One region of the Bacillus sp. D386 genome, then DNA from elsewhere that is predicted to be linked to it. Evidence: riboswitches for the same ligand, from Rfam matches in the RefSeq annotation. Region 1 holds a riboswitch; each other region holds the start of a gene.

Region 1 (11,157 bases):
AGCGAATCAGGATTCAGAACTAATTAAAAGTATGAATGACTTGATTACGCATAGAGGGCCGGATGACGAGGGGTATTATATAGATGAACATATCCAGCTTGGTTTCAGAAGACTAAGCATCATTGATATTGAATGTGGACATCAGCCCTTAACGTATGAAAATGAACGCTATTGGATTGTTTTTAACGGAGAAATATACAACTACTTGGAATTGAAAGTAGTGCTGGAAAAGGAAGGCATGGCGTTTTCTACAAATTCAGATACTGAAGTAATCCTGGCGGCATTTGTTCAATATGGGGAAAAGGCAGTTGAAATGCTTCGTGGGATGTTTGGGTTCGTGATTTGGGATAAACAGGAGAAATCTATTTTTGGTGCCCGTGATCCATTTGGGATTAAACCATTTTTTTATAAGGAAGATGGGGATAAGACCTATTTTGCTTCTGAAAAGAAAAGTATTATACACGCTATAGAAAAACAAGAATTGGATCATGTGTCTCTGCAGCATTATCTTACCTTTCAATTTACTCCAGAACCAGCAACGATGACAAAGTATGTGAAAAAATTATTGCCTGGACATTGCTTTACAAAGAAAATTGGAGAACCTATGGAAATCCGCCAATATTGGAAAGCGGAATTTAAACCTATTCTGCGCAGTGAACCAGATTGGATTAAAGAAATTCAAGATGTGATGTATGACAGTATCAGCATGCATATGCGCAGTGATGTACCCGTTGGTTCATTTCTTTCAGGTGGAATTGATTCTACAATCATCGCATCCATAGCTAAAGAATTTCATCCTGGAATTAAAACATTCTCAGTTGGATTTGAACAGAATGGTTTCAGTGAAATTGATGTAGCTAAAGAAACAGCTGACAAGCTTGGGGTAGAGAATATCAGCTATATTATATCGCCGCAGGAATATATGAGGGAACTGCCGAAAATTATGTGGCATATGGATGACCCGTTGGCAGACCCCGCTTGTGTTCCTTTATATTTCGTGGCAAGGGAAGCGCAAAAGCATGTAACGGTTGTTCTGTCAGGTGAAGGAGCGGATGAATTATTCGGAGGATACAATATTTACCGTGAGCCTCAATCCTTAGCCATGTTTAATAAAATTCCTGTACTTATGAAAAGAGCGCTAAAAAGAATTGCTGCCATGATGCCTGAAGGGGTAAAAGGCAAAAGTTTTATAGAGCGCGGCTGTACGCCGATTGAAGAACGCTATCTTGGAAATGCCAAGATGTTTATGGAGGAAGAGAAGGGGCAATTATTCAAATTATATAAATCAAAGCTGGATTATACTACGATAACACATCCGTTCTACGCAGAAACACCCGAATATGATGATGTGAGCAGAATGCAGTATATTGATATTCATACATGGCTGCGCGGAGATATATTAGTAAAAGCTGATAAGATGACGATGGCACATTCTCTTGAGCTTCGAGTGCCATTCCTTGATAAAAAAGTATTTGAGGTGGCATCCGGAATTCCAACTGATTTAAAAACTGCTCATGGAACGACCAAATATATACTTAGAAAAGCTGCAGAGGGAATCATTCCTGACCATGTATTAAATCGTAAGAAACTTGGTTTTCCAGTCCCTATCCGTCATTGGTTAAAAAATGAAATGTATGAATGGGCGATTACAATAATAAAAGAAAGCCAAACAGATCATTTGCTGGATAAGCAAGTCATTATGAATCTGTTCAATAATCATGTTACAGGTAAAGCGGATAATAGCCGTAAACTATGGACTGTATTGGTATTTATGATATGGTACTCTGTATATGTCGAAGAAAAATATCCTTTCCAGGCATTAGCTGAAAAGGATATGATAAGTGACCCAATCCATTAATCTTTATAGGTTATAGCCTGTTTTCCCATTTGCACCCACGCTTTTTCAAAATCAGCGGAGGGTGCTTTTTTATTTTTAATTCCTGTTAAGGGATCGTTAAAATAAATATAATGCTGATCATATCCCGTTACTACGACAGAATGCTCCTTATAAGTAATCGATATTTTCCCATTTGGTGTTTTCCAAGTATGGAAATAGGATGGATCCAGTTTTTCATAGGCTGTATTTATGATAACCCAGACGGGCCGATTGGTTGAGAGATACTTTTTGATTTGGTTGAAATCTCCATTGGTAAAATCGATTATTTTGCCAGGCATATAATGCTCAGCAAGTTTTTTTATAGGCTTATGATACACTCCGAGGCCAGGTTTATTAGTTGAATACATATCTCCAATAAATCCATCATTAGGATCACCGTAATGGATTTCACCATTTATTTTTTTTATTTTAGCTGGATTTTTTTTTATTTGCTGGGCAAGTTTTAATTTATCAGCATCCAATCCGGAATATTGAAGAAGCATAGCCAGGCTGGTTACTTCACATCCTCTTGGGAGCTCGGGCAGCTGTTTAACGATCGGCACATCAAGAAGTACTTTATCTTTGGCAGGAGGTTTTGCAGGTCGATTATCTTTGGTAATAGAAGTTGTTAAGCTTACTGACTTATCAATCATATTATTAATTTGATGAGCAAAGGAGTAATTTGAGTTATAGACCTTCCAGCCTGTATACAGGAAAGTGCCTATCAAAGAGATAACAATCAAAATAGATAGTGGCTGATATTGACTCCATAGGACCAAAATGATTGAAATGATACTAAATAACATGAAAATCAAAATGAAAGTATTCATAATCCTACTCCTGAAATTGATTTTAAAAAGGTGTATCATTTATAGCTAAATAATAAAGGGAATGGGTATACAATAAAGAGTATACCCTAATGAGGAATGATAATTAGTTATTCTCTTTTAAAGGTTGTATACTTGAATAATAGCGTGCTTTTTCTGCGTATTCCTTATTTATTCTTGCCATGTCTTTACGATCATCATCTGTTAATTCACGAATTACTTTAGCAGGTCTGCCGAAAGCGAGTGTGTTTGGTGGGATTTTTTTACCTTGAGATACTAAACTGCCTGCACCGATGAAGGCACCTTCTCCTATTTCAGCTCCGTCAAGAATAATGGAGCCCATCCCAATCAAAGCATTTTTCTCCACATGGCAACTATGGAGAATGACTTGATGGCCTATCGTTACATTATCTTCCAGTACTAATGGGTTGTTGGGACTTTGATGGAGGACTGAGTTATCTTGAATATTAACATTTTTACCGATAATCACAGGAGCGACATCACCTCTAATGACTGTGTTAAACCAAACACTTGAATTTTCACCGATTGTGACATCACCACTGATAACTACATGATCCGCTAAATAAGCAGTTTGATCGATGGAAGGAATTTTATCTATATATTGATATAATTTCATTACAAAACCTCCGTTTTCTACTGTAAAATAGATAGTTAATAAAAGTGTACATATAAAGCGGTACAGTGTAAATAAAATAAAGCTAAACATCATACAGGAGGAGTTCATCTATGAAAAAGTGGGAAGCTGAGGGGAAAGCCTATGGTGTAATCGTGATTGTTCACGGCGCCATGGAGCATTCAGGCAGATATAAATGGTTAATTGAAAGATGGCTATCAGAAGGGTATCACGTAATTATTGGAGATTTGCCAGGTCAGGGAATGACTTCACGTGCAAATCGAGGGCATATTGATTCATTTGAGGATTATATTGATGAGGTTGATTCATGGGTGAACGAGGCTTATACATTTGGTTTGCCTGTATTCATGCTGGGTCATAGCATGGGAGGACTCATCATCATTAACATGCTTCAACTTAAAGAATATAATTTAGCGGGTATTATCCTATCTTCACCATGCTTTGGAACATTAATTCATCCTCCAAAATTACTTGAATCCATGTCAAAGGTTTTAAATCTTGTTTATCCTACATATAAAAAACCTTCAGGATTAACGGTTGAAATGGCAACGAGAAATCCAGAAGTTATTGAATTTGATTTGAACGATTCACTCTACATCACAAGTGTATCAGTCAGATGGTATCGTGAATTAATTTCAGCTATGAAGGATGCCTTTGATTTTGATGAGGATTTCCCGGATATTCCTGTTCTTGTTATGCAGGCAGGGGACGACAAAATAGTGGACAAGGCTATGGTTAGAGAATGGTTTAACTACTTTCCGGCATCCGAAAAGCATTATAAAGAATGGCCTAAGCTGTATCATGAAATATTTAATGAGCCAGAGAGAGAAGATGTATTTCTATATGCAAAGAGCTTTATTGAAGCGAGATTGCGCAATATAGGGTATATCGTTTAAGGGGTTAGGAGATGGGACACAAATGAAATTACCCACTAGTGATATCAGCTTAGTAAAGAATGTATACAGAAATGTATTTCCAGTTGTTCATCGGGAACTCGCGAGTTGGCAGGCAAAGGCAGAAAAAATCCCTAATGAAGAGCTGCGTACACAGGCCTTATCCAGTATTGCCCACAAAACTTTTCATTGCGAGGGTGGTTCTATATTAGCTCTCGCAGCAGGTGAAAAAAAAGATGATGTCATTCGATTTATTGTTGCGTATCAAACAATCAGTGATTATCTTGATAATCTATGTGACCGCAGTACCTCACTTGATCCTAATGATTTTACGCTATTGCATCAATCTATGAAGGATGCTCTTAATCCGGAGGCCCTGACGAGAAATTATTATGAACTCAGAGAGGAGCAGGAAGATGGCGGGTATTTAGTCGAGTTAGTAAAAACCTGTCAATCTGTTCTTTCAAATATGATGCATTATCAACATATCGAGCCTTTTTTGAAAAAGCTTTGCACCTTTTATTGTGATTTACAAATACATAAGCATGTTACGTGGGAAGAACGGGTACATAGATTAGAAACCTGGTTCAATGAAAATAAACAGCAGCTTCCAGAAGGTTTGTCATGGTATGAATTCAGTGCTTGTGCAGGATCTACTCTGGGCATCTTTTGTTTAGTTTCATATGCAGTGCGTGATAATTTTACTGAACATTTGGGGAAAGACATATATGAATCTTATTTTCCTTATGTGCAAGGATTGCATATTATGTTGGACTATTTTATTGATCAGGAGGAGGATCGCCAAGGCGACGATTTAAATTTCTGTTTTTATTACGAAACGGAAGAGCAACTGATTGATAGACTTTGTTATTTTGTTGAAAAAGCCAATTTAGATGTCACAAAAATACCGGACAGCAAGTTCCACAGCATGATTAACCAGGGATTATTGGGTATTTATCTAGCCGATTCCAAGGTGAAAGACCAGTTGTCGGTTAAGCAATATACTAAAAAAATGTTAAGCCTGGGTGGCCGTTCAGCGTATTTCTTTTATTGGAATAGTAAGCTGTATCATGCGTTTAAGAGAATGAAAAAGAATAGGCGAGTCTAGCATTCAATACTAAGGGGATGGAGCAGAATGGTGAAATTAAGTATTCTAGACCAGTCACCGCGCTCTGTTGGAGAGCCTTCAGAGCAGGCACTTGCTAATACGGTCAAACTGGCAAAATTGGCTGAGGAGTGGGGATACTCAAGATTTTGGGTCAGCGAGCATCATGATAGTCAAGGCTTGGCAGGATCTTCGCCTGAGATATTGGCAACATGGATTGCTGCTCAAACAGATAAAATAAGAGTTGGAACAGGCGGTGTTATGCTGCCTCACTACAGTGCTTATAAAGTAGCTGAAAACTTCAGAGTATTATCTGGTTTAGCTCCAGGAAGAATAGATTTGGGAATCGGCAGGGCTCCTGGAGGGATGCCAAGAGCAACGCGAGCGTTGCAGGAGGGGAGAGTACAGGAACTGCATCGTTTTCCTGACCAGGTAGATGAGTTATCCTGGTATCTCTATGATCAAATACCGGAATTGCATCCTCTATATGGGTTATCGGCGACACCTACCATTACATCTCCGCCGGAATTGTGGATGCTTGGATCTAGTTCATCTAGCGCAGCTCTTGCAGCTCATAAGGGTATACCCTATAATTTTGCTTTGTTTATTAACAGTGAATATGCTGAAGAAAATATGAAGCATTACCATGAAGCATTTCGACCTACAGAGTTAGTACAGAATCCATCAGGTATGGTTACTGTATTTACAGTTTGTGCGGAATCGGACGAAGAGGCAGAATATCTGGCTGGTTCATTGGATTTATCGATGCTGTTTCTTTCACAGGGAATTATAAGAGAGGGAACACCTCACCCAAAAGAAATTCATGAAATGTCATTATCGCAGTTTGAGAAAGCTCGGATTGATTACAACAGAAGCAAGATGATTATCGGTTCTCCTAAAATGATTGGAGAAAAAATTAGAGAGCTGAGTGAACGCTTCTTTACAGATGAAATTATGCTTGTGACAATCACCCATTCATACGAGGCTAAAGAAAACTCCTTCAGATTAATTGCCAAAGAACTGTTGAAATAATAGTGGATTTGCCATTAGTCAATCAATCTATTAGAATAAGAATAAAATCTAATAAATCACTTTAAAGTGCCTCGGTACACGAGGGTAAAAGGGAAAACGGTTCAAATCCGTTGCAGCCCCCGCTACTGTACTTACTAAATCACAAGTCTGATTTAGTAAAAGCCAGGAAACCTGCTTTTAGAGTTTTAGTACTTATTTTTCGGAGGGAAAAGTAGGCTTATTGTATTCACAGGCGTGAAAAAGTGAATCCTTAGCTCAATACCATCCTGAGCTAAGGATTTTTTATGTGTTGTAGCTTATAATCTTGTTTTAAAGTGCATGAATAATCCGAGGTTCGCCGCCAGGAGTAAAGAGGAATTGAAGTATAAGTTATGAATAATAAAAATAGAACAACCGGTATTTATTTTGGGAGTATCCTGTTTTTGCTGCTCGCTGCGTTGCTCGGCCTGTTTATAGGCAGCGTGGACATGTCATTTAAAGATATTCTTGGGATTCTCTTGAAGAACGTGACCGGCCAGGAATCCTTCTATACCGGTCCAAAAAATATAGAAATGATTATTTGGAATATACGATTACCCCGGGTATTAATCGCTTTATTTGTGGGTGCCTCACTGGCACTTGCCGGTGCTGCCTTTCAGGGGCTTTTGCAAAATCCACTCGCTGATCCATATACTATTGGAATTTCTTCCGGTGCATCGGTTGGGGCAGTGATTGTTCTATTCTTTAATATCGAATTTGCTCTTTTTGGTCAGTTCACATTGCCGCTTGTTGCAATCGTGTTTAGTTTTATAACCTTGTTTATTGTATTTGGTATTACAAAGGCAGCTAGTGTTACCTATGCAAATGAGACCATTATTTTAGCCGGTATAATTATGAATTCATTCATTGGCGCTGTGGTCTCACTTATCATTGCGCTATCCTCAGGAGATCAAATGAGGGAAGTATTAAACTGGCTGATGGGCAGTGTGGCTATGAAAAATTGGGGACACGTCAGTATATTGATTCCCTTTTTTATTATAGGAGCTTCCATAATTTTATATCATTATCGTGAACTAAATGGGATGGCTCTTGGAGATCAATCCGCTCAATATAATGGTATCGATGTGAAACGAAAGAAAATAATCATTATTATCGGGGCTGGACTATTAACGGGTGCAGCAGTTGCCGTATCAGGAGCTATTGGCTTTGTTGGACTGGTTATTCCACATCTTGTTCGCCTTCTTGCTGGTGCTGATCATCGCCACTTACTGCCATTATCCATGATTATTGGAGGTGGATATCTCGTATTGGCTGACTTGATTGCACGTACGATTATCAACCCGCAGGAATTACCAATCGGTGTCATTACTGCCTTAATCGGTGCACCTGTATTTACAATCTTACTGATTAAAGAACGCATAAAAAGAAGGAATTTGACATGTTAACCGTAGAGAGCCTCAGTGCAGGCTATCATAAAAATAAGCAAGTGCTTCAGGACTTATCTATTAAGGTTGAGAGCGGAGAATTTTTTGCTCTTCTTGGTCCAAATGGAAGCGGTAAGACGACATTGATTAAAAGTATATTGGGAAAAATGGAATATAAAGAAGGGACTTCAATCATTAATGGGAAAAGGACCTCATCCTATAAAACCGGAGAATTGGCTAAAATTGCAGCCGTGTTAAGTCAGGAACATATGGTGGGTATAGATTTTACGGTGGAAGAAATCGTACTATTAGGCAGGTATCCTTATCAGGAGAAGGGATTTTTTAATCATTACCGTAGTGAGGATTACGCAATTGTTGATGAGTGTCTTGCTCAGACAAACACGCTGAAATTTAAGTATACATACTTTTCGTCATTAAGCGGAGGGGAAAAGCAACGTGTCCTTTTAGCAAAGGCTTTGGCCCAGCAGCCAAAGCTCCTGTTTCTCGATGAACCTACAAATCATCTGGATGTAAAGCATACAATCGAATTGTTAAATTTATTAAAGAGGCTCCAGCTTCAAAATGGGCTGACGATTGTCGCCATCCTCCATGATTTAAACATGGCAGCTTTATATGCAGATAGATGTGCTTTGCTTAAGGATGGAAGGAAGGTGGCGGAGGGTGGAATAGATTTACTTTATGATGAAACATTGCTTTCATCTGTATACGAGGTAGATTTGGTAAGTCGCCCTCATCCTATTACGGGAACACCGCAGATCTTTTTTACCCCTGAGAACTTTAAATGATTATATATAAAAAGTGTGAGCATCCATAAGCTCACACTTTTTTAACGTTTTTCGATAGCGATAATAAATGGCGGATTGTTTTTTTGATTCATAAATCGGTATTCCAGCACATGGGCCGTATCCTGTGGAAGCTCTGTAACGAATTTGATTAATTCGTCACGTTCAATGTCTCCGCCGGGATGACCGTGATAGATGACAAGAACTATGATGCCTTCAGGCTCCATAATTTTGAGTAATGACGTTACAGCCTGAATCGTAGTAGGAGCGGTTGTAATAATTTCTTTATCGCCGCCAGGCAAATAGCCTAAATTAAAGATTGCGCCTGTAACAGATTTGCCAGTTGGGATAAATTCCTGTAAACGCTCATGACCTGCATGAATTAGTGTTACCCGCTCCTGAAGCTCATTTGTCATCAGTCTCTCTTCCGTTTTTTGCAAGGCAGATTCCTGAATGTCGAAGCTGTATACATGTCCATCCGGACCAGTTAAATTTGCTAAAAATACGGTGTCATGCCCATTGCCCATCGTACAATCAATGGCTATATCACCAGGTTTAACTGCTTTTTCAAGCAATAGTCTTGCGAAGGGAAGGATACGATCAAGCTTCATTTATGACAGCATCCTTACTTGGCACATAAAATTTACCTTGATAACTATTGCGACGCTTTAATTCAGCATCGATAGCATTTAATACTTCCCATTTATTAACGCTCCACATTGGTCCAACCATCAAATCAATCGGACCGTCACCGGTAATACGATGGACAATCATTTCAGGCGGAAGGATCTCCAACTGATCACAGACAAGATTGACATATTCATCTAACGAAAGGAATTCCAGCATTCCTTTTTCGTATTGTTTTACCATTGGAGTGCCCTTTAAGAGATGCAATAGGTGAATTTTAATTCCCTGTACATCCAGTTTAGCAACTTCTTTAGCTGTCTCCATCATCATTTCTGGAGTTTCAAGCGGCAATCCATTAATAATATGGCTGCAAATGCGTATACCGTGTTTCCGAAGTTTGTTTACTCCCTCTACATAGGTTGGATAATCATGTGCACGGTTTATGATATTAGCTGTTTTCTCGTGAACAGTTTGCAGACCAAGCTCAACCCACAGGTAAGTACGTTCATTTAATTCAGCTAAATATTCTACAACATCATCAGGCAGACAGTCTGGACGAGTGGCAATGGATAATCCGACTACACCTTCCTCGTTCATGACGGTTTCGAATTTTTCCCGTAACACCTCGACTGGTGCATGGGTATTTGTATAAGCCTGGAAATAGGCCATATACTTGCCGTCCTTCCATTTTTGGTGCATTTTTGCTTTTATATCGGCAAATTGTTTTTGCAGATCTTCAGCACGATTGCCGGCAAAATCACCGGATCCAGCGGCACTGCAAAATGTACAGCCACCAAAAGCTACCGTGCCATCACGATTTGGACAATCAAATCCACCATCAAGAGCTACTTTAAATACCTTGTGACCAAATTGATTGCGGAGATGATAATTCCATGTATGATAACGTTTGTCGTCACTAGCATATTGAAAAGGGTTAACCTGTTTCATTACAAAAACCCCCTGTTTAGATTTCAAGAACATAAACTCCATTTTACCATGCTGATGTATACTTTCCAATTGACTATTATTAGCAGCTATTTAAAAATCATTAATCTTTTCAATTTCAAAGGGGCATAATGGATAATGGATGAGCTTTTGTAAACCAATCCAATGAAAAAAGGAGAGGGTATCTTTGGCTACACGAAAATCCATGGGTGAGTGTATGGAGCGATGTACTAATGCAATTGAATTCGCAGAAGAGCAATATAAGGAGTCTGCAAAACAGGAGCATTACAATGAAGCAGGATATACTGAGGCATTGGTCAGATTGGAAAATTCATTTAATGAGTTAGAAGCAATGGATCATAGTGCAAATGATCAACAGCGTGATATGTTGAACCGTATGAAAATACAGGTTCAGGATATTCAGCATGCAATGGTTGTTCGCAGACGCTAAGGGGTATTCACTATGCGGAGACGTTTTAACATAACAATCCTGAACAAAAGACTCGAATGGCATTAATAATCAAGATATCGAGGCCGGTGAAGATTAAGATATTATAAAGAGGGCTAAAAAGATGAACGAAGCATCTGGAGGCTAACAAACTAAAGCAACAGTTCATCCAAAGCAATGCAAATAAACCAGCAGGCACAGTTTATATGGCTGTGCTTGTTGGTTTATTTGTATAGAGAGGTGAGTGATGGTGAAATGCGGCGGAATCCAGCCAAACGGGTGTGTATTCCAGCCGATTGACAAGGAAATAAAGCCGAATCTGCTCATAATCCAGCCGGATGAAGGATTAATTCAGCCCGATGAGTGATAGATCAGTAAAATGAGAGGAATCCGGCCGAATCAGTGTGTAATCCAGCCAATTGACAAGGAAATAGAGCCGAATCTGCCCATAATCAAGCCCCCAGTTCCCCCCGCCAATCACACATAAATTTTTATCAAACCTGTATAATCGATGCTATATTTGTCAATGATTGAAAAAACAGT
Region 2 (11,275 bases), on a different contig from region 1:
ACGCAGATAACGGGGGAGGTTTCTGTCAGGCCATATCCTTCAAGGACCGGAAGATCAACACACCAGAAAAACTTCCCGATTTCTGGATTTAAAGCTCCTCCGCCTGATATAAAGCCTCTGATTCTTCCACCCAATTGTTTTTTTACTTTTTGGTAGACAAGTTTATCAGCTATTTTCCACTTTCTCCTAAACTCTTTCGGTAGTTCACTTTTACGAACCATTACATCTGTAGCACTGGATAAATAATATTTATATCTTGTATTTCCGACTTTAAGTGCCCAGTCAAAAATTTTTCTGCGAATAGGGGTACCGGATTCGACCATCTTTTGAGCCTGGGCATATACTTTTTCAAATAACAATGGGACACTGACTAGGATGGTAGGTTGTACTTCTAGAAGGTTTTGTTGTACGGTATCAATATTTTCTGCATAAGCAATTGTTGCACCAACTGACAAAGGAAAAAATTGACCTGCCATACGTTCAAATATGTGGGATAGTGGTAAGTGGGATAACATGATGTCGTCAGGCCGGGCTTCCAACACCCAAAATTGAACGCCTTCAACATTTGATAAAATATTTCCATGCGTTAACATTGCACCTTTTGGATAACCAGTTGTTCCCGAGGTATGAATAATCGTTGCTAAATCATCTCTTGTTATTGCCTGGAACTCATCTTCCCAGTTAAATAAAGGATGTTTTTCACCTGCTGACATTAATTGTTCCATTGTCAGCATATCTTCTTTCTTTTCTGCTAAGGAATCACCGGGATAAAAGATAATCAGTTTATCGAGAGTAGAATTAGCAAGAATCTTTTGCAGTTGCTTTTGATTTTCTACAAAAAGAAACTTACAGTCTGCATTACTGAGAATGTAAGAAATCTGATCAGATGGTAAAGTTGAATGGATTGGCACACTGACTGCACCCAAACTCATAATCGCTATATCGCTTATAGCCCAGTAAGGATTATTATCAGATAATATGGCTACATGATCACCAAAGCCAACCCCATAATGTGCCAGTCCGGCAGCCGTTTGTGAAACCTGTATCCAAAAATCCCTGTATGTGATCCCCTTATATTCACCTGCTACTTTAACCAAAAAACCATTCTTTTGTGAATTTTTTTCGGCTGTTCTCCAAACCATCTCTACCAAATTTGCAGGTTTCATAAAACACCTCCCTTAGGCCTACACGTCGTAGGGTCACGAAGACGTTGCCACACGATGTGGCGTTTTTAGTCTTTGGTCCACCTTACATGGTCTCCGTTTTTAGCGAGATCTAGCTTCCGTGGCTAAAAGCTCGGGACATAAGCATAGCCTCTTCGGGGGAAGTTCATCCCCTATGAGCCTCTGTCTTATGCTCCTCGCTTTTGAGCAAGCCACTCCAGCTTTTCTTGAGATCTAGCTTCGGCTCCTAGCTCCTCGAGTCATAAGTGTAGCCACTGCTGGAGGGAGAACACCTCCCTACGTGACTCCTCTTATGCTTGTCGGAGCTGAACAGTCGCCTCAGCCTTTCTTATAAATATTCCTTTACGTTATATTGTTTCAGTATTCCTTCTAGTTTGATTGCTTTTCCGATGTCGCCTTTGATTTTTAGTTTGCCGGACATGAAGGCTACGGTTCCGTTTAGTTTGCCGAGAAGGAATTGGCGGAAGTTTTCGACAGACATGGTGAGTGTACAATCCGCTGGTGTTTCTTCTCCTTCGACTACCTCTGCCTGACCATCGTGTATATTAAGCTGATAGATTCCTTCTTCGGAACCGGTGATTGTGAATTGATAGCGTGTCGTAATTCCTTGAATTGGCTGAGGATCGTTTTTAAGTGCTTCCTCAATTTTTTCAAAAGACTCTCTTAATGTATAATCTTCAATTGCTTTTCCCATTTTAAAATTCCTCCCTTTATTATTAAAGGATATTTTTTTTATTTTTCAGTTTTATTTAGATGCAGCATTTTTGTCCTGTCGTTTCACCACCTCCTGAACGTATTTATAAAATCATTACACACGAATACCATATGGTTCATACAGATGACGCGCAATAATTAATTGCTGAATTTGATTAGTCCCTTCAAAAATGTCATAAATTTTTGCGTCACGATATAATTTCTCGACTAGATGTCCCTCAAGACCATATGGACCGAGTATTTCCTGACAGGCTGAAGTAACCTCCAAAGCAATCTTTCCACCATAGGCCTTACACATGGCTGCTTCTTTTGCATTCGGTTTTCCCAAATCTGCTTTCCAGGCAGCTTCCCAGGTTAACAGACGAGCTCCCTGAATTTTTTGCTGCATCTCTGAGAAGAGTCTCAGGGCTTGATGATAATGATTGCCGTGCTGAGGATATTCTCTTTTTACAAAATCCAATGTATATTCATAGGACGCTCTTGCAATTCCGGTAGCCATAGCTGCGATTATGGGCCTTGTGTTATCGAATGTTTTCATAGCAACCCTGAAGCCACCTGATCCATTCGCTTTATTGACATAGGCCTCTTCTCCACCTAAAAGGTTTCCATCCGGAACAAAGCAATCCTCAAACACAAGTTCTGCTGTTTCAGAAGCACGAAGACCCATTTTTTCCGCCAATCTCGAGCATGAGAAGCCGGGTGTACCTTTTTCTATAACAAATGCCCGGTGACCAGCCCTACCTAAATTGCGGTCTACCGTAGCAAATACAACAACCCAGGAAGCTCTTTTGCCATTTGTAATAAATATCTTCTGCCCGTTTATCACATAACCGCCGTCCACTTTAACAGCTGTCGTCTGTAAACCGGATACATCAGAACCTGCCTCTGGTTCAGTCAAAGCATATGCTCCCCACTTCGGTTTCTCATCTCTGGAGAAAATGGATAAAAAACGTTCCTTTTGTTCCGGTGTGCCGCTATGCTGAACAGGCGGACCTCCAAGCCCTGGCCCGGGTAGCGTCAAGGCAATCGCGCAATCTCCCCAGCCTAATTCCTCAGAGGCAATGACTCCCAATCGATTTCCTTGGCGCTCCTTCGCTTTTTTAAAATCTTTTTTCTTTTTATCATCATTGGACTCTCCAAAAGAAGACATGCTTAAAGAAATTCCGAGTTGATTTACTTTATCCAGCCAATCATCCGGTACTTTCTTTAATTGATCGGCAATCATGGATACCGGTCGCATTTCATTTTCAGCAAACCAATGGACCACTTCCTTAACTTGACTTTGATGTGGCGTCAACTCGTATGTGATCATTACTCATCCCCCTCTCCTTACCATACATGATCCAGTTTCCTGCCCTGATTTCTAAATCGCCCTCTTGTTCAAACCAACCGACTTGTGCCTGAGCGTCCCTCATCCACTTCTCAACAGGATGGTCCTGAACATATCCATGCCCACCAAGGAGCTGTACAGCTGAATCTGTTACATATCGAAGCGATTGATGGGCTTTTTTAAGTGCCTGGATACTGTGGAAAACAGCATCAGTTTCACCTTCATCAATTTGTTTTGCCGTATATAAAACAAGATGCCTTGCTGCACCCGTCTGGATAGCCATTTGTGCAAGGTTAAAAGAAACACCCTGGAATTTTGCGATTTCTACCCCAAACGCTTTTCTCTGGGAGGTATATTCAACTGTGTAATCAAGGGCAGCTGCCATAACACCAATTTCTTTTGCAGCCTCTAACGTACGTACACGGCTCAATGATTGATCCATCCAAGTTTCAGCTTCGGCACCACTAGCCAAAATATTGTTTTTGGAAACGCTTACTTCTTTAAGCTGAATTCTCGAAAAGCCGGCACTCAATAGCCCCAAGCGATAATCACCGTCAAGCACTCTCCAAGAATGATTATTGTCTTGATCTATCCAGAACAACACCGCTTCACCATTAGTAGCAGTTCCTGCAATTAATAGATATTCAGCCTTTCTGGCATTTTTCAGCGGACTCGTTTCTCCATCAATGATGTATCCATTGTCTATTTTTTTAATTTGGAGTTTATGTTGATTGGGATAAACAAAGGCGACTGTTGGGCAAATTCCCGTTTCACACTGAGTTTGATAAAAAGAAAATGCGTTATGATCCTCTTTTAGTCGAATAAACGATGCTCCCTCCCCGGCTCCTGGAAGCCCCTGAATAGTATCAAGGTCACCATAAGCAAGCGCCTCAACAATCTGTACCTGGGAAACGAGCGGCAATTCCAGGCCACCGTATGATTCAGGCAGTTCCAAATTTAATAATCCAAGGTCACTCAACTTTCTGACCACGTCCTCACTTACACCCTGATTTTTTTCCGTTTGCCTGGCATAGGGACGGATCTTTTGAATTGCAAAATCCTTTGCTACATCAACAAATGCCTTTTCTTCCTCACTTGGTAAAAAAGAAACCAACTTTCTCCCTCCTTCATATCAATAGTTTATTAATTTGAGAGACTGCTAAATGAGCGCATGACCAATCGGTTTAATAATCTAGCAAGATATTCTACATCTGTCTTTTGGTGATTTGGTTCCCGGAATTTTTGAATGACGACCTCATTGATTGCTCCAACCATTGCCTGAGAGATGATCCTAACTTCCTGTCCATTCACATTCTCCGGAAACTCCTGGTAAGCAAAAAAAAAGATAAGATCTGCGAAACTTTTAAGTGCTTCTCGTCTGACCAGTTCTACTTCGAAAGAAACTCCGACTGATTCGAGTAAAATAAAATTGGCAACAGCCTTATTGGAAAAGCAAATTTCCAAATAGCGAAGAATTCCGGCATATGCTTTATAACCAATGCGTGGTTCCCGTAAAGCTGCAAGCTTAATCTCTTCTGCAACTTCTCCAATCAAACTTTCACAAAGTGCAACAATCAAAGTCTCTTTATTGCCGAATTGTTGGTAGAACGTTGTTTTCGAGACATGTGCATACTCAACTATGTCCAGAACTGATGTATTCTTGTAACCTCTTGTAGTGAATAATTGCAGGGCTGCATATAGCATTTTATCTCTTGCTTCGGTCGGCAGGTCATTTACATATAACATTCTTATCATTCCAATCCCATGTGTGAGTACGAATACGTATTGGTATCATCATACCTACACAAAAGGGAAATTTCAACAAAATTGTTAGAAAATTTAATTTATTTTCTTCAACAAAAAAAGAGCCTCCCAAAGTAAAATGGGCGGCTCTTAAATGAAAATGTTTATTTAAATATTTCAGGATAGATTTTTTCAGCTATCAATTGCAAGCCTTCTGTTAAACGTGGTCCCGGTCTTGACACTGTGTCATTATCTACATCATAAACCTGCTTATTTTGAACGGCAGGTACCTCGGACCAAGCTTTTCTTCCATATACCTTTTCTTCTGGATTTTCAATATAATAGCCATATGTAGTAAGAATAACATCAGGATTGCGATCAATGACTTGTTCTTCATTCATTGTTACCCAACCCTCTTGATCAGCGGCAATATTCTCTGCCTGAATGATATCAAGCATTTCGTCTATATAGGTTCCGTTAGCCGCTGTATATAAATCCGGTGAGGAAGATACTTCAATCCAAACCTTCTTCTTATCTTTTATAGCACTTGCTTTCTCTTTAATTTCTGCTACTTCTTTTTTCATATCCGAAATAATTTCATCAGCTTTGTCTGATGTTCCGGTTGCTTTAGCAATCAATTCAATTGTTCCATATGCACCATCAAACGAATTGGCGTCAGGTACGATAATAACATCAATACCAGCTGTCTGGAATTGTTTAATGGTATCCTTAGCATTATTAAAATGACTGGCAGAAAGCAATAAAAGATCCGGATTTAATTCCAACACTTTTTCAATATTGATTTCTAACCCGCCGACCTTAGGTTTGTCAGCAGCTTCTGTAGGAAAATTACAATAATCTGATACACCAATGATTTTCTCTCCAAGACCTAGTGCATAGGCCGTTTCAGTATTGCTTGGCAGCAAGGATACGATCGTGTCCGGCTTTTCCTCAATCTTGATGCTTTCTCCGGATCCATCCCTTACCTCAACAGGAAAGGCTGTGGACGTTGATTCAGAAACCTCTTTCTTCTGGTTTGAGTCATCTTCAGTTGACGAACACCCAAACATTAACATAGATAGCGTAAGCATTAGCATAAATAAAAATAAATAGTTTTGCTTTTTTAGCATAGTTATTCCCCTTTCCAACATAATAAAAAAGCCTTAGCTCGAAAAAAGCTAAGGCGAAAATCCACATTAAAATAACAGGATTGGACGCCTACTTTTCCCTCCGAAAAATAGTACATACAAAAGAAAGAGCAGGTCTCCTGGCTGACGCATCAATTTACTCTGATTTACCTTCCCATGCTCTAAACAAAGAGCCGGTGGTTTACAAATCATTTCATCCGCGTATACAGTAGCGGGGGCTGCACCGGATTTGCACCGGTTTCCCTATTATCCTAATAAATAAGGCACTCTTACACTATTCAATATTTATATTTTTTATATAATCAGCTATCTTCATTCTTCTTCATATTCAACATCAGTATGTTCCCTGCAAAATTGTAAAACCATCGATAATTCATCTTCCTCAAGCTCAAAATCCAAAATACTTTGTGTTTCACTTTCTATAAACTCATATTTTGAAATTTGGTCCTGATTTTCATCCATTACATATATAACACGCAACAGAAGACCCTTATCGGTATATAGTTCATCTTCCTCGGGAACGGAAATCTCCAGTACATATTCGAACCTTTCTCCAGAAAGGATACCAAACGGGTCTTCCAGTTTCTCAACTGTATAACTTTGTATCTCGATCATCTTTATCAACCTTTCTAAAATGCTTATGTCTATTATACATGTTCAATCTCTTTATTAAACATTTTACCCAATTATTCAACTCCGTTTAGGAATATTTTTTAACAAGAATCAAAAACTATATTAAAATCACTTAATCCATAGGAGTTTATTATGCGTACTCTATCTGTTCTCACATTGCTCATTATCCAGCTTCTTATTCCATCTGAAACATTTGCAAAGACAGCCTACCTCAGTTTTGATGATGGTCCCTCAAACATCACACAGGAAATCCTCGATATCCTCAAAGTTCAGGATGTTAAGGCAACCTTTTTTGTAACGGGAACAGCCAGCCCGGGACATATGTATTTATATAAAGATATCGTAAAAAATGGACACGCTCTTGGACTGCATTCCTATTCTCATAATTATTCCAAAATCTATCGATCCAAGGATACTTTTTTTAAAGACATTACTCAACTGGAAGAATTTTTGGAAAGGGAAGTAGGCGTAAGCCCGAAAATCCTACGATTCCCCGGCGGCTCCAATAACTATGTCGCAAAACAATATGCCGGGACTGATTTAATGGATCAATTAAAGACTGAGGTAATAAAAAGAGGATATAAATATTATGATTGGAACTGCGATGCTAACGATGGATTAAATCCTCCAATTCCAGAAAAAAAATTACTTAAATTAATTATGCAAGGGGTAGGTGAAAAAGAAAATCTCTATATCCTCCTGCATGATTTTAACGGCAATACAACAATCGTGGATGGGCTTCCGGAAATCATTCGCCGTCTGAAACATAAGGGATACACCTTTAAAATAATGGATGAGTCCACACCAACTTTTGAATTTTAAAAATGATAAATACTCCTATCAGTTCAAATCGCAAATGCTGTCCATTATTCTGTAACGCTTCTTTTCTAACCTGAAATAAGGTTTACATTATAAAACAAACGCCCTTTCAGGTAGGGGCGTTTTGTTTTTTATTATTCGACTACAAGGTAATTGCCATGTTCCATATTGATTACGTATTCTGGCTTTGGGGGCTTACCTCCGTGCTCCTTGATTTTCGCTTTATGGCCAGCGATATGCTCAGGGCTCTTTTCCCATGCTTTCCATGCTTCCTCTGATTCCCAGCGGATAATCATGACAACTTCTTCTTCCCCACGCGTTGTTTTTTTCACTAATAACTCCCGACTTATAAAGCCTTCACGCTGCTCAATTAACGACGGACCTTGATCTGGCTTCTTTTTGAAGCGTTCCAATATCTTGTCTGAATTTCCCTCTGTCACTATCCACTTACGGATTTGAACAAACATACATAATCGCCCCTTATTAAAGGAGCATGCCCCACTTGAGACATGCTCCTTGTTATGAAGATTATTTTAATTCATTTAAGATTTCATCTAATTTTTCTGCTTCAGTCGTTACACCGTTACTTGAGAAGTACCAGTTAACACCGTCTAAGTAGACAATTTTGCCTTCTTTGTAAGCACTGGTTTTTTTGATAATATCATTTTCAATATCTTTTTTAATTGTTTCTACATCAGAAGCAGTACGGTCGATAATTAACAATACTTCTGGATCAACAGAAAGGATTGACTCATAAGAGAAATCAGAACCGTGGGAAGATGCTTCGATATCAGTTGTTGCTGGCTTGAAGCCAAAGTCATTATATACATATGCGAAACGTGAATCTTCACCATTGTCGAAACCGGAGATTTTCTTGTCATTGTACATCGCTACCAATGCATTTTCATAACCAGCAGCTTTTTCTTTTACTGCATCAACTTTTTCTTGTAATGAAGCTTTCAATTCTTTGCCTTTTTCTTCTTTATCAAAGATTTGAGCTGCTAAATCAACTGTTTCATATACAGCCTCTATGTAATTATCATTGTCAGAACCAATGAAAATAACGTTAGGTGTGATTTCTTTTAATTGTTCATAAAATGGTGTTTGACGACCAGAGATGAAAATAACATCCGGCTCAGCAGCTGCTACTGCTTCAAAATCGATTTGCTTTAGTGTACCAACATCGGCAACACCCTCAGCAACATATTTTTCTTTTAAATGCGCTGGCATATTTCCTTTACCGCCACCAGCAGCTACGCCTACGATTCCTTCAACACCTAATGCATCAAGTGTATCTAAAAAGCCATAATCCAGAGCAATAATGCGTTCTGGCATTTTATCTAATTTTACTTCTTCAAATGTAGTTGTCGTACCCTTTTCTTCATCTTCACGTGATTCTGTTAAGGAAGATACTGTCATTGGAAATTTAGAACTTTCGACAGTTTCTTTTTCTTCTGTTGGTTTTGTCTCAGAAGACTCCCCTGTTGTTGACTCGTCACCTGAGTTACAAGCTGTCAACATTAATGTTAACGCTGCCAAAGCAGTTAAAGTTTTCCATTTCTTCATCCTTTGTTCTCCTCCTAAAATACGCTGTTGGTAATTGAAAACGATTATCATTTTCAATCGACATTATCATTCTAAATGAGAATCACAAAATATGTCAACTCTTTTGAAGTGTTTGATAAATAATTTTATTTTTCCTATCTGACCTAACGAGAATTAGACATGGATGATTTCGTATCATTCTCGAGATATTCTCTCCTTGAAAAGTTAAATATCAGTTAGAAATGTGCTCAGCAAAAGAAATACTATAAAAAAAGACTCCAAAATAACAGCTATTTTGGAGTCTTCGCGAAAACTTAAGTATACGACCCTTAACTTGAACAAGATTTTGCTGCTGTCAATTATTCCAAAAATATAAGGCCAGAATCTATTTTAGAATCTAATGTGAATTAAAGTATACACATATACGACATCCATCTTGCTCTTGTACAGGAATATGCATGTCATATACATCACGCAAGGATTCTGAGTTAATAATCTCATGCGCTGGACCGTCCTTTATCAGACGCCCATCCTTTAACGCCACTATGCGATCAGAGTATACAGAAGCAAAGTTGATATCATGCAAGACAATTACAACCGTTTTCCCTAACTCATCTACCAGCTTGCGCAGTATTTTCATAATTTGCACAGAGTGTTTCATATCCAGATTGTTTAATGGCTCATCTAATAAAATATAATCCGTATCTTGTGCAATAACCATTGAAATAAAGGCACGTTGTTTTTGACCGCCTGATAACTCATCCAACAGCTTATCCTGCATATCTGTTAAGTTTAAATACTCCAGTGCTTGGTCTACAATTCGTTCATCATCTGCATTCAGCCGCCCTTTTGAATATGGATAGCGTCCAAAAGAAACAAGCTCGCGTACGGTTAAACGAATATTCAAGTGATTGGTCTGCCTTAAAATAGCCACCCGCTTTGCAAAAGCATCTGATTTCATTTTCTTAACGTCAGTTTGATCTAAAAATACTTCACCTGTATCAGCATCTAAGAGACGGCTCACCATTGATAATAACGTTGATTTACCAGCGCCATTTGGACCAATAAAAGAAGTGATAGCTCTTGGTTGGATTTGCAATGTTACATTTTCAATAACAGATTTTTTCCCAAAGCTTTTAGAAAGCCCTTTAATATCAATCATCCTGCTTTCCTACTTTCCCTTAGTAATAAGTAAATAAAGTAAATCCCACCGACAAAGTTAATAACGACACTAATCGTTGTATTCAAATGGAAAACATGCTGAACAAGAAATTGTCCTCCGACAAGCGCAATAATACTGATCAAGCTTGCCCCAATGATTAATATCGAATGCTTATATGTAGCCAAATATTGATAGGCTAAATTCGCCACAATTAATCCTAAAAATGTTACAGGTCCAACCAGTGCGGTAGAAGTAGCGATTAAAATAGACGATAGAATCAGCACTTTCAGCACGATTTTATCATAGGCGACACCAAGATTAATCGCGTTATCTCGACCTAGTGATACAACATCTAAATCACGTAATAACCGATAGCCATATATAAAGGCGGTACATAAAATAACAATAGCAATGCTCAGTAATTCCGTCTTCACGTTCATAAAGCTGGCAAACAAGCGAGCTTGCAAACTTTCATATTCCACAGGATCAATTAGAACTTGCATGAACGTTACCAGACTTCCGAGTAATGTTCCAAGTATCATACCTGCTAATAATAGAAGAAAAATTGGATATTTATCTGCCCTGAATAAAAAACGATACAAAATCAATGCGAATACTACCATCGCAATGATTGCTACACTAAAGTTTAAGTAACGGCTTACAACGAAGATTGAAGCCGACCCTGCCGTAAAATAAATGACAGTTTGAACGACTTCATACATCGAGTCGATCCCCATAACAGATGGTGTTAATAAACGGTTATGTGTAATGGTTTGGAATATAACACTTGCATACGCAATTGCCGTTCCGGTAATAACCATAGCAACTATGCGCTCAATACGCTTTGGAAAGGCGTAACTAAAACCGCCCTGAATATTATAGAAAGCAAATAAAGCCATACATCCAATTGCAATAACAGCTAAAATAATTAGCTTTACACTATTTTTTCGCATATGCTTTCCCCCTAAACAACATAATTAAGAAGATCGCACTGCCA
Region 3 (11,275 bases), on a different contig from region 1:
TCAACACAAGAGTATATTGAAGAATGGCAGGAAGCACTTGAAGAAGAGATTCAGTATTTAAAAAAATATGGAAGTACCCGCTATCACCTGATGAATGGCAATAAGATTATGTCAGGTGATTCTTTTACGTACTATTTTGAGTCATCCAGTATTTTGCGTATACCTGTTGGAACGATTGCTAAGCTGGAATGGGGCGGGAGTCGGTTTGATGCCAGAATCCTATCCTCTGAGGGCAATAGTTTGCTTCTGTCTCTTGAACAATCAATAGGTGAATTGATTGAAGAGGCTACGATTTATCATGACCCATGGGAACTTTTAGATCAGCTGATTGAAAGACTGGATGATATCAGGAAAAGTAAGCGGAAAAGAAGTCGGGTTAAACGGATCATGGAGCCTTCCATGCCTGATAAACGAACGGACAAAACAAGTAAAAGCGCGGTACGCGAATTATATGCCAGATCAAAATATAACCCGGTCACATATGTTTGGGGACCGCCTGGTACAGGAAAAACGTATACTTTAGCACGAACGGCAGCCAATAAATATTTTAAAAAGAAACGTATATTAGTTCTCTCTCACAGTAATCAGGCTGTGGATGTCCTGCTTGCCGAAATTACGGCATTTGTTAAACGAGCGGATCGTTTTCATGAAGGAGATATTTTACGTTACGGCTCTCAAACTGGTGAGGGTCTTCTGATGCATGGGGATATATTGCCGGCTAAATTATTGGAAAGTCATGATGGACATTTAGTGAAGGAAAGGGATTCGATTAATGAAGAAAAGAAACTGCTAAAAAAAGATCTGTCTCTGTCTTTTAGCGTACGTGACTCGGAGCAGCTTCTTGACCTTGAAAAAAAACTGGGCAGAATCTTAGAGAAAATAAGGCAAAAAGAAATTCATTTAGTCAAAAATGCCTTCATTGTTGGGACTACCTTGGCGAAAGCAGCAATGGACCCGAGTATTTTTGAACAAGAGTATGATCTAGTTATCATTGATGAAGCCAGTATGGCCTTTATCCCGCAAATTGCCTTTGCCGGCGCACTTGCCAAGCGTTGTATTATTTGTGGGGATTTTAAGCAATTACCTCCTATTGCGGTTTCGAGGGGAGAGCTTGTAGACCGCTGGCTGAAGGAGGACATCTTCCATCGTGCCGGTGTTGCTGATATTGCACGTGGGGGAAAACTTCATACTCATTTGTTTTTATTAAAGGAACAGAGGAGAATGCATCCGGATATCTCCGCTTTTACGAACCAATATGTTTATAATTCACTGGTTGGCGATCATCCAAGTGTTCATATAAATAAAAAAGATATCGTTTCAAAGACACCTTTTGTAGATCGTGCTTCCGTACTGTTAAATACGAGCTTCACAGGGGAACACTGCTTTACGGGCACTTCCTCTGGTTCTAGAATGAATTTGATGAATCTATTGTTATCCTTTCAGGTTATTCATGAAGCCTACAGCAATGGGAGTAAATCAATCGGTTATGCAACCCCTTATCGTGCGCAGGCACAATTGATGGAAACATTAATTAAAGATCTATATGAGGAAGAGAACGGCCTGCATGATATATTGGCTGCCACTGTCCATCGTTTCCAGGGAAGTGAACGGGAAGTAATGGTATTTGATAGTGTAGATAGTTATCCGCAAAATCGGGCAGGGATGCTTTTAACGGGCAGGGAAAGTGAACGGCTGTTAAATGTTGCAATTACCAGAACAAAAGGGAAACTGATTCATGTCAGCGATGTGGAGTTTATAGAATCAAAAGTTTCGCATACAAAAACTCTTCATCAGCTCGTTCAATATCAAATGAAACGGAATCAAATGGTCAATATGGATCAAATAGGCAAATGGATTGCCAACCATCATCCAAAATTACAATGGATTTATGCAAGAAATTTGGAAGGGTTCTATCAGGATTTAAAAAAAGCCCAATCTTCCATTATCCTTTCCTTGCCAAATTCCAGTGTGTTATCATCGGATTTTGTTCAAAGAGTGAAGACGAGGAACTCAAGAACAAGACTGATGATGTATTCTCCAGATTCCCATTCCTATTTGGATCCGGATATCCATCTTCAGAATGGGCCAAGCTTCACATTTGTCATCCTTGACCAAAAAGTATTGTGGTTGGGGGTTCCTCTTGAAGCCAATAAACGTGTTCATCCGCCATACATTGGAATTCGATTGGAATCCGAAGCATTTATCAATCAATTTCTCCAGCAATTGCCTAAATAAATTGTCGGAATTTTAGTTGCTATTTTCACATATAAGATTTATAATTCTATATGTTGTTATCATTTTATATCTAAAATACTATATATTGATTTTAACGTGTTTAAGGTGTCGTATTACGACTTAATAGGGAATCCGGTTAAAATCCGGAACTGTACCCGCAACTGTAAATGCTGATGAAATAAGTAAACCACTGTAGAGAAATCTATGGGAAGGACTTAGAGTAAAGCGAAGCATGAGTCAGGAGACCTGCCTTTTTCACTGGTTTGCCTTTATCGGGAGCAATGAGGGTGGAACGGATGAAATAGCAATATTGAACAGTTCAATCTTGTTATTATTTCTTTTCCCATTGCTTATTTTTAGGCAATGGGATTTTTTGCGTGGAGGGAACAGACGTTTTTAATCGATTTATCGGCAAACAATAAGGGGGAAATTAGTATGGCAGTATCTTACGAATCAAACTATGCAAGTCTGGAAGTCATAAATTTAAAAAGCATAGAAACATACATAAAGGAATGTGTTAGTTCCTATACATCTATTTATTCAGCAGAGGAATACTTAGAAAAAATCAAGACAGCACTTGAGTATAAGTCTGACTATAGCAAGAAAGAGTTGGTGAATTTACTGGTACTAAGCGCCGTAGAGCGTATCTCTGCTGATGAGCCTGATTGGACATTTGTGGCGGCAACTATTTATTTAGACCAGTTATATGATAAAGCTTCAAAAAGCCGGGGATATGATTTAACACACAAATATGGGAGCTTTCATCAGCTTGTTGAACTATTGACTGATATGGGGATTTATAATCCAGCATTGTTAAATGAATATACGGAAGACGAAATCAATGAACTCGAAGCAGTCATCGATTCATCAAAAGATCAGTTGTTTACGTATATTGGCATTCGGACGCTGGCAGATCGCTATTTAGCCAAATCTCATCATGGAAGCTTATATGAACTTCCTCAGGAACGGTTTATGATTATTGCCATGACATTAATGATGAATGAGCCTAAAGAACAGCGAATCAAATTAATAAGAGAAGCATATTGGGCCTTATCCAATCTATATATGACGGTGGCAACTCCTACGCTTGCTAATGCTGGGAAAAGCTATGGCCAATTATCCAGTTGTTTTATCGATACTGTTGATGATAGTTTGCAAGGTATCTATGATTCAAACACCGATATTGCCAATCTATCTAAAAATGGCGGAGGAATAGGTGTTTATTTAGGGAAAATTAGAGCGCGAGGCAGTGATATTAAAGGATTTAAGGGTGTTTCCTCAGGAGTTATACCATGGATGAAGCAATTAAATAATACCGCCGTCAGTGTGGACCAACTGGGCCAAAGACAGGGTGCCATTGCAGTTTATCTGGATGTTTGGCATAAGGATATATTTGCCTTCCTCGAAGCGCGTTTAAATAATGGGGATGAACGTTTTCGAACGCATGATTTATTTACTGGTGTTTGCATTCCGGATTTATTTATGGAAATGGTCAAGGAGCGGGGTACCTGGTATTTATTTGATCCGCATGAAGTAAGAAAAGTAATGGGATATTCTCTTGAAGATTATTTTGATGAAGAAGCAGGGGATGGCCAATTCAGACAAAAATATACTGAATGTATCAATCATCCGCAGCTTTCCAAAAAAGAAATACCTGCCATTGAAGTGTTTAAGGCGATCATGATTTCTCAGCTTGAAACAGGAACACCTTATATGTTTTATCGGGATACGGTCAACCGCTCTAATGCTAATCGCCATAAAGGAATGATATATTGCAGTAATTTATGTACGGAAATTATGCAAAATCAAAGTGCTACCAAAGTTATTGAACAAAGAACCGAGGATGGGAAAATTATTATTGAAAAAACACCGGGTGACTTTGTTGTATGTAATCTTTCGTCTATCTCCCTTGCCAAAGCTGTAAAGGAAGATGTCCTTGAACGCTTAATTAAGATACAGGTGAGAATGCTTGATAATGTCATTGATTTAAATAATATCCCGGTCATTCAGGCAAATATAACGAATAAAAATTATCGTGCTATAGGACTTGGGACATTTGGCTGGCATCATTTATTAGCGCTTGAGGGCATTGCCTGGGAATCAGAGAAAGCCGTTGAATACTGTGACCGATTATACGAAAAAATCGCTTATTTAACGATTAAATCAAGTGTGGATTTAGCTGGTGAAAAAGGTGCTTACCCATTTTTTGAAGGATCTGATTGGGATAGCGGATTCTTTTTTGACCAAAGAGGCTATGATTCAGATGCTTGGAGTCAATTGAAAAAAAGAGTGCATACATCCGGAATTCGAAATGGCTATCTTATGGCCGTAGCACCAAATTCTTCAACTGCGATTATTGCCGGTTCTACATCCGGAATTGATCCAATTTTCAGAAGGGAATATTCCGAAGAGAAGAAGAATTACCGTATTCCAGTGACTGCACCTGACTTGAATCTGGAGACAATGTGGTATTATAAATCCGTTTATTTAATTGACCAAAAATGGAGCATTCTCCAAAATGCACGTCGTCAAAAACATATCGACCAAGGAATCTCGTTTAATTTGTATGTCCGTAATGATATTAAAGCACGTGATTTATTAGACTTGCATCTGCTTGCATGGGAGACCGGATTAAAAACAACATACTATGTACGTTCTACTTCAAGCGCTGTTATAGAAGAATGCGAAAGCTGCCAATAAGGATGGGGGAAATATAATGGATACAAAAACAATAGTGGAAAAACGTAAATTAGTCGATCGGGAAGCACCGAATAGTTCAACGGGTATTATTAATGGCAGAAATTCAAATATTTTAAATTGGGATGATGTGCGCTATCCATGGGCATATCCTAAATATAAAGTAATGCTATCTAATTTTTGGACGCCTTTTGAAATTAATATGGTGAATGATGCGAAACAATTTCCAAATCTTTCAGAAATTGAACAAGAATCCTTTCTAAAAATTATAGGCTTGTTGGCATTGCTTGATAGTATCCAGTCTGACTATGCCAGTAAAGTCGCCGACTATCTGACCGATTCATCTCTGAATGCATTGATGATTATGCTGGCGCAGCAAGAAGTCATTCATAACCATTCCTACTCCTATGTATTGTCAAGTATTGTCCAGAAAAGCAAGCAAGATGAAGTTTTTGAATATTGGAGAACTGAAGAGATTTTGCGTAAACGAAATGATTTTATTACTGATGGCTATCGGGATTTCACAGAAAACCCAACAATTGAAAATCTGCTTAAATCGATTATCTATGATGTAATCCTAGAAGGGCTCTTCTTTTACTCAGGCTTTGCTTTCTTTTATAATTTGGCCAGAAACCAAAAGATGGTGGCAACTTCAACGATGATTAATTATATAAATCGAGACGAGCAGATCCATGTTGGGCTGTTTGAGAAGATTTTTAAAGAAATAGTGGCTGAACATCCTGAAACAAATACAGAAGAATTGAAAAATTTTGCGATTGAAACCTTCCGAACTGCTGCAGAGCTTGAGATTGAATGGGGTTATAAAGTTATAGGAAATAAAATCGAGGGAATTACGATGGCTGAGCTCGAACAATATATCCAGTTTATGGCTAATAAGCGTTGCAATCAATTGGGGTATGGAAGATCTCCGTTTCCAGAGGTTCCGAACAAAAATCCATTAAGATGGATTGTTGCCTATCAGGAAGTGGATTTAGGCAAGACGGATTTCTTTGAGCAGAAATCAAGACAATATACAAAAACAACAGATACCAATGGATTTGATGAACTGTAAATGTAAAAAGACGCCATTACGGCGTCTTTTTGCTTGAAGGCATCCTTACCAGCGGTGAGCTTTCGCATTGCTCCTCAAAATGATATTGGTTTGGGACATTGCAGTATGTCCGTTAACCTGTGATTTTGAGCGCTTCCGCCTTGTCCAGTTATGGTGAAAAAGAGAAGAGTGTGGATCTAAATGATTCCGATAACTCATTGCTTATCACCCCATCAGTAGGATACGTTCTGATGTCCCTTTTGAGGACATCAAGTATAGGATATACAAAATGAGTGCCTTTTAATCTCGGGAAAAGTTCACGAATTATTTTCTATATTATGATAAAATATATATAATATGGATATTGATGGTGGATAATTATGCGAAATTTGGAATATGAACAATAATAACGGAGAAATCTATGCCGCGGTCTCCCATTTTGACAGAATGATTTATAAAATCATCTGTTAAAGGGGAAAATACGATGAAATAGCACTGAAAGAAGTCCGGAAGAATGATATGACTGTTGTTTATAGTCAAGAAGCCTATCCAATCCAACGTTTTATGATGTTGGTACTTTTATATCTAAAAGCCATTCCCTGGAAAGTACCGAGTTTTGAGTTGGATCATTAATTGGATGTATGATATATAATCCACCAGATTATTCAGTCGGATGGGTACTTTGATGTAACACATCATCGAATTATCCTTATTGCGGAACCTGTATAAGTAAATGTGTTATTGAATAAAAGTCGGGCTTTCTTATAGTTTGTTTTCTGCTTATGAGCCAGCACTTCTTTCAGATAAAATTTGTCCAAAAGAAAGATTGCTGTTTCTAATTTTCGTAAAATTAAAGTTAGCATATTTATCTGAAACATCAATTTTTACAGATATGTTATAGTAGCTTAGTGATTGATTTTAATTTATTGGCAGAAATCCATACAGAAACATTCCTCGATATTGTCAAGAAAGAACAGCTTGTTCTCTTTTCAATTTCTTCACCATGTAAAATACACTCTCCCGCAAAATGATAACTAACATCTAAAGAGGTATGTTATATTTTTTTAAAACTATATTAATTTAGGAAATTTAACTCATATTATACTTGTAGCAGCCAGCCTTAAATAGATACTTTTGGTCTTTAATTAATGTGTCAGTTGGCTTATTATAAATGGTATTGGTCTTTCATAGTATATATGGTAGACCTATTATAATTTGGAAAATGTTTGAAAAGTGAGCGCGGTGATAAATATATAGATATCTAGCACTCTAAAGAATCAGTTTGTACTAATAGGAGGAAGTATAAAGTTGTTTAAAGAATTTTCCATCTCGCGGACATCATGTCTTGGCAAATCCCCGATTTATCAGGCAACCATCACAAGTGAAGGGCATGTAAGTTGGCAGGGTGAGAAGTATGTTTCATATATAGGCGTTAAGAACTTTACGGTTTCTAAGCAAAGAGTTAAAAAAATTGAAGATCTCTTGCTATCATTCGATTACAAAAACTTCATTTATAATACTACTGCACAAATTGTGCCGGATAGCCCGACTTGTGTTACCCGATTGGTATATCAATTTGGCGAACATAAGACAGTGGTACATGATTTGGGTGACGAGGATGCTGCTTGTGATAATAGTAAGCATACATTGAAAAAATTGGATGCCTTTGAAAGAAAAATGGAAGAATTATTGGGATTAAAGAATTTAATTAAACAACCTCTCTATCTCTTCCATATTAAAAGAAAGTCGAACTCACATGAGGAATATGTAATATCCAGCTCCAATCAAGCTGATGCATTTCAAATGATTAATGTGAATGAGGCTAATTATCATAACTGGCAGATTGATAAGTTAGGAAAAGATAGTACAGGTCGTATACATCCATATATCATTATGAGCTCGGAGCGCTAAAACATTTGATTATGAGAAATAGTCGATGAATTGGAGTTTTTTTATTAATTTTAAGTTTGCTACTTGCAGGTTCCCTATTTGAGGAGTACAATTAATTTTATTAATTATTCTGACAATTTAAAGGGGACATCACATGGATACTCAACTAATTTCTATCACAAAAACCAATTATAAAAAAGAAAAGCCCAATCCTGAAACACTTGGCTTCGGAAGAATTTTTACGGATCATATGTTTATTATGGATTATGATGAAGAATTGGGTGGGTGGCATGATCCGAGGATTATTCCCTATCAACCTATTACACTTGAGCCTTCCTGCATGACTTTTCACTATGGACAAACGGTTTTTGAAGGGCTAAAAGCATATCGTACTCACGATAATCGGGTTTTTCTGTTTAGACCGGAAAAGAATTTTGAACGGATGAACAAATCTAATGATCGTTTATGCATCCCCCATATAGATGAGTCGTTTGTTATCAAGGCATTGGAAATCCTAATCGATATTGATCGTGAATGGATTCCGGACCGGGAAGGTACTTCTTTATACGTACGGCCGTTTATTATTGCAACAGAACCTTATTTGGGTGTTGCACCGTCCAAGCATTATCAGTTCATAATCATTTTGTCACCAGTGGGAGCGTATTATAAAGAGGGAATCAATCCCGTTCGAATTGGTGTTGAGAAAGATTACGTACGATCTGTAAAGGGCGGTACAGGGATGGCCAAAACAGGCGGTAATTATTCATCCAGTCTTAAAGCACAGGAATTGGCAGAAGCACTTGGCTGTTCACAGGTGCTTTGGCTTGATGGAATTGAGAAAAAGTATATCGAAGAAGTCGGAAGCATGAACGTCTTCTTTAAAATAAATGGTGAGGTTGTCACGCCTGCATTAAACGGCAGTGTATTGGATGGTGTGACTCGTCAATCAATTATTCAGCTATTACAACATTGGAACATCCCAGTTACAGAACGTCGAGTTTCTATGCAGGAGATTATTGAGGCTAATAAAAATGGGAAATTGGAAGAAGCCTTTGGGACAGGAACAGCAGCAGTAGTTTCGCCAATTGGTGAATTATTATGGGATAATGAAATTTTAACCATCAACAAAGGGAAAATAGGAACGTTAACGCAAAAATTATATGATACCATCACAGGAATACAAAATGGAAAAGTAGAAGATCCATTCAATTGGATAAAGGAAGTCAAAGAAGAAAGCCAGATACATGTATATAAATAAAAAGTTTTGAAAGAGAATCGTGGGTAACCACGGTTTTTTTTATGCCTTTTTGTTTGGTTAATATTAATTTGGAAAGTGTATATATAAGATAGTTAAACTATTTAATTATAATATGGTATAATAATTAAGCAAAAAAATTAAAATTATTCTCGATGTAAGAGAGGACAATATAGGATGGATGGTAAAGAAAATCAAATAGAAGAATTTGAAAGTATATTGATTTCAACAATTAGAACAATCATGTCGGAGATTACGCAGCATCAGGATTTGGGGATTACCGGATCGCAATTTCATTTGTTAAATAAAATTGAAAAAGAAAAAGTGACAAACGTTAAAGATTTAGCGAAAATCCTCAATGTGAAACCAAGCGCGATCACCGTCATGCTTGAAAGGCTGGTGCAGCATGGATTTGTTTCAAGAGTTCAAGATGAGAAGGATAGAAGGTTTGTCGCTGTAACACTTACCGAAGAGGGGGTTCAAGTTCTTCAGAAGGCAAGAGAGAACTCCCGAGAAATTTTAAAAAAGTATGCAGCTTTACTGGATGAACACGAACTGAAGATATTAAATTCTATTCTTCAAAAATTTACTGATTATCAATCAAAATAATAAATATTTATAAAGAAAGAAGGAATAGTTTTGCCAAAAACACATAAAAAAGCATCTATATTAAAAATACTAACAAGATTTTTCTTCATTACACTTGGTGCAGTCATGATGGCTGTTGCATTGGAACTCTTCTTGGTACCAAACAGTGTCATTGATGGTGGAATAACTGGGATATCCATTATGCTTTCACATATAACCAAATTACAGTTGGGACTATTCATCTTTATTATTAACTTGCCATTCCTTTATATTGGATACAAACAAATTGGTAAAACTTTTGCGATTTCCTCTATTTATGGTATTGCTGTCCTTTCTGTTAGTACAGCAATGTTGCATCATATTGAGCCATTTACAGATGAGAAAATCCTGGCTGTGTTATTTGGAGGATTGATTCTTGGACTTGGAGTTGGGATTGTCATTCGTGTTGGCGGTGCCCTTGACGGTACAGAAATCATAGCGATTTTATTATCTAAGAAATTAAGATTACCAGTTGGACAAATCATTATGTTCATAAATGTTTTCATCTTTATAGCTGCAGGTTTCGTATTTGAATGGGATTCTGCAATGTATTCTATTTTCGCGTATTATATGGCCGCTAAGGTTATGGATATCGTAGTAGAAGGTTTAAATGAATCTAGATCTGTAACGATTATTTCCAACGAATATGCAGAAATTTCAGAGGCTATTCAGGATCGCCTTGGAAGATCGACCACGTTTATTTATGCAAAGGGTGGCTACCTAAAGGAAGATACGCAAATGGTTTATTGCGTAATGACACGTCTGGAATTGGCTAAATTAAAAGATGTTGTACATGATATTGATGAAAATGCCTTTATAGCGATTCAGAACGTTTCTGATGTTATGGGCGGTAACTTTGAAAAGAAAAACATACACTAATATTTAATACGATAGCAGCTCATCATTGGGCTGCTATTTTTGTTAGTTGAATAAATTACAAATATTTCTAGAGTAAAAATAATATTTAATGGGAATAGAAGTGAGAGATTAAGGGAGGAATTTAGATATGAAAAATGATAAACCGATTATTGGGTTAACAAGTAATATATTAAAAATAGAAGGAAACAATACAACAACTGTATTTTTAAGTTATTCAGAAGCAATAAAAAAAACAGGTGGAATTCCATTGATTTTTCCATTGGGTAATGAGGAACTCGCTAAGATTTGGGTTTCGATGGTTGATGGGATTTTATTAACGGGTGGTATTGATGTGAATCCGATATTTTACAATGAACCACCAAGTGAGGATTTAGGAGACACACATAAGGGGCTAGATCAATCACATTTCCAAATCATTGAAGAAGCACGCAAGCAAGGGAAACCGTTATTTGGAATATGCAGGGGTTCACATTTAATTAATGTAGCAGCAGGTGGAAGTCTCTACCAGCATGTTGAAGAAGATAAAGAAGATGATAATTCTGATGATTTGGAGCATCTATCAAATGTAGAGCGGCCTGAGCCAGTTCATACAGTTTTTTTAGAACAGGATAGCCAACTATATAGTATTGTCAAAAAGGATA

What was found. Region 1 has a riboswitch for cobalamin ahead of FHY45_RS18945 (FecCD family ABC transporter permease). Riboswitches for the same ligand answer to the same signal wherever they lie in the genome.
Region 2: it holds a riboswitch for cobalamin, as region 1 does, so the genes downstream of both, FHY45_RS14895 (ABC transporter substrate-binding protein) here and FHY45_RS18945 (FecCD family ABC transporter permease) in region 1, are expected to answer to the same signal.
Region 3: it holds a riboswitch for cobalamin, as region 1 does, so the genes downstream of both, FHY45_RS11000 (ribonucleoside-diphosphate reductase subunit alpha) here and FHY45_RS18945 (FecCD family ABC transporter permease) in region 1, are expected to answer to the same signal.

The regions. Positions count from the first base shown of each region.
Region 1 is NZ_VEMV01000007.1:32,021-43,177, forward strand. It holds gene asnB (asparagine synthase (glutamine-hydrolyzing)) at 1-1,858, shown strand, start outside; gene FHY45_RS18920 (C39 family peptidase) at 1,855-2,706, opposite strand; gene FHY45_RS18925 (gamma carbonic anhydrase) at 2,810-3,340, opposite strand; gene FHY45_RS18930 (alpha/beta hydrolase) at 3,451-4,254, shown strand; gene FHY45_RS18935 (tetraprenyl-beta-curcumene synthase family protein) at 4,277-5,359, shown strand; gene FHY45_RS18940 (LLM class flavin-dependent oxidoreductase) at 5,387-6,388, shown strand; cobalamin riboswitch at 6,436-6,581, shown strand; gene FHY45_RS18945 (FecCD family ABC transporter permease) at 6,760-7,812, shown strand; gene FHY45_RS18950 (ABC transporter ATP-binding protein) at 7,806-8,597, shown strand; gene mnmM (tRNA 5-(aminomethyl)-2-thiouridylate-methyltransferase MnmM) at 8,639-9,205, opposite strand; gene mnmL (tRNA modification radical SAM protein MnmL/YtqA) at 9,195-10,169, opposite strand; gene FHY45_RS18965 (YtzC family protein) at 10,354-10,617, shown strand.
Region 2 is NZ_VEMV01000004.1:596,487-607,761, reverse strand. It holds gene FHY45_RS14920 (AMP-dependent synthetase/ligase) at 1-1,166, opposite strand, end outside; gene FHY45_RS14915 (SCP2 sterol-binding domain-containing protein) at 1,513-1,878, opposite strand; gene FHY45_RS14910 (acyl-CoA dehydrogenase family protein) at 1,993-3,210, opposite strand; gene FHY45_RS14905 (acyl-CoA dehydrogenase family protein) at 3,170-4,342, opposite strand; gene FHY45_RS14900 (TetR/AcrR family transcriptional regulator) at 4,372-4,983, opposite strand; gene FHY45_RS14895 (ABC transporter substrate-binding protein) at 5,136-6,101, opposite strand; cobalamin riboswitch at 6,212-6,405, opposite strand; gene FHY45_RS14890 (DUF6509 family protein) at 6,432-6,734, opposite strand; gene FHY45_RS14885 (polysaccharide deacetylase family protein) at 6,885-7,574, shown strand; gene FHY45_RS14880 (antibiotic biosynthesis monooxygenase family protein) at 7,706-8,038, opposite strand; gene FHY45_RS14875 (siderophore ABC transporter substrate-binding protein) at 8,100-9,137, opposite strand; gene FHY45_RS14870 (iron ABC transporter ATP-binding protein) at 9,514-10,278, opposite strand; gene FHY45_RS14865 (iron chelate uptake ABC transporter family permease subunit) at 10,275-11,231, opposite strand; gene FHY45_RS14860 (ABC transporter permease) at 11,218-11,275, opposite strand, start outside.
Region 3 is NZ_VEMV01000003.1:451,150-462,424, forward strand. It holds gene FHY45_RS10995 (DEAD/DEAH box helicase) at 1-2,235, shown strand, start outside; cobalamin riboswitch at 2,322-2,503, shown strand; gene FHY45_RS11000 (ribonucleoside-diphosphate reductase subunit alpha) at 2,671-4,935, shown strand; gene FHY45_RS11005 (ribonucleotide-diphosphate reductase subunit beta) at 4,952-6,004, shown strand; gene FHY45_RS11010 (YpzG family protein) at 6,050-6,202, opposite strand; gene FHY45_RS11015 (DUF6438 domain-containing protein) at 7,292-7,894, shown strand; gene FHY45_RS11020 (branched-chain amino acid aminotransferase) at 8,028-9,131, shown strand; gene FHY45_RS11025 (MarR family winged helix-turn-helix transcriptional regulator) at 9,306-9,737, shown strand; gene FHY45_RS11030 (YitT family protein) at 9,768-10,634, shown strand; gene FHY45_RS11035 (gamma-glutamyl-gamma-aminobutyrate hydrolase family protein) at 10,762-11,275, shown strand, end outside.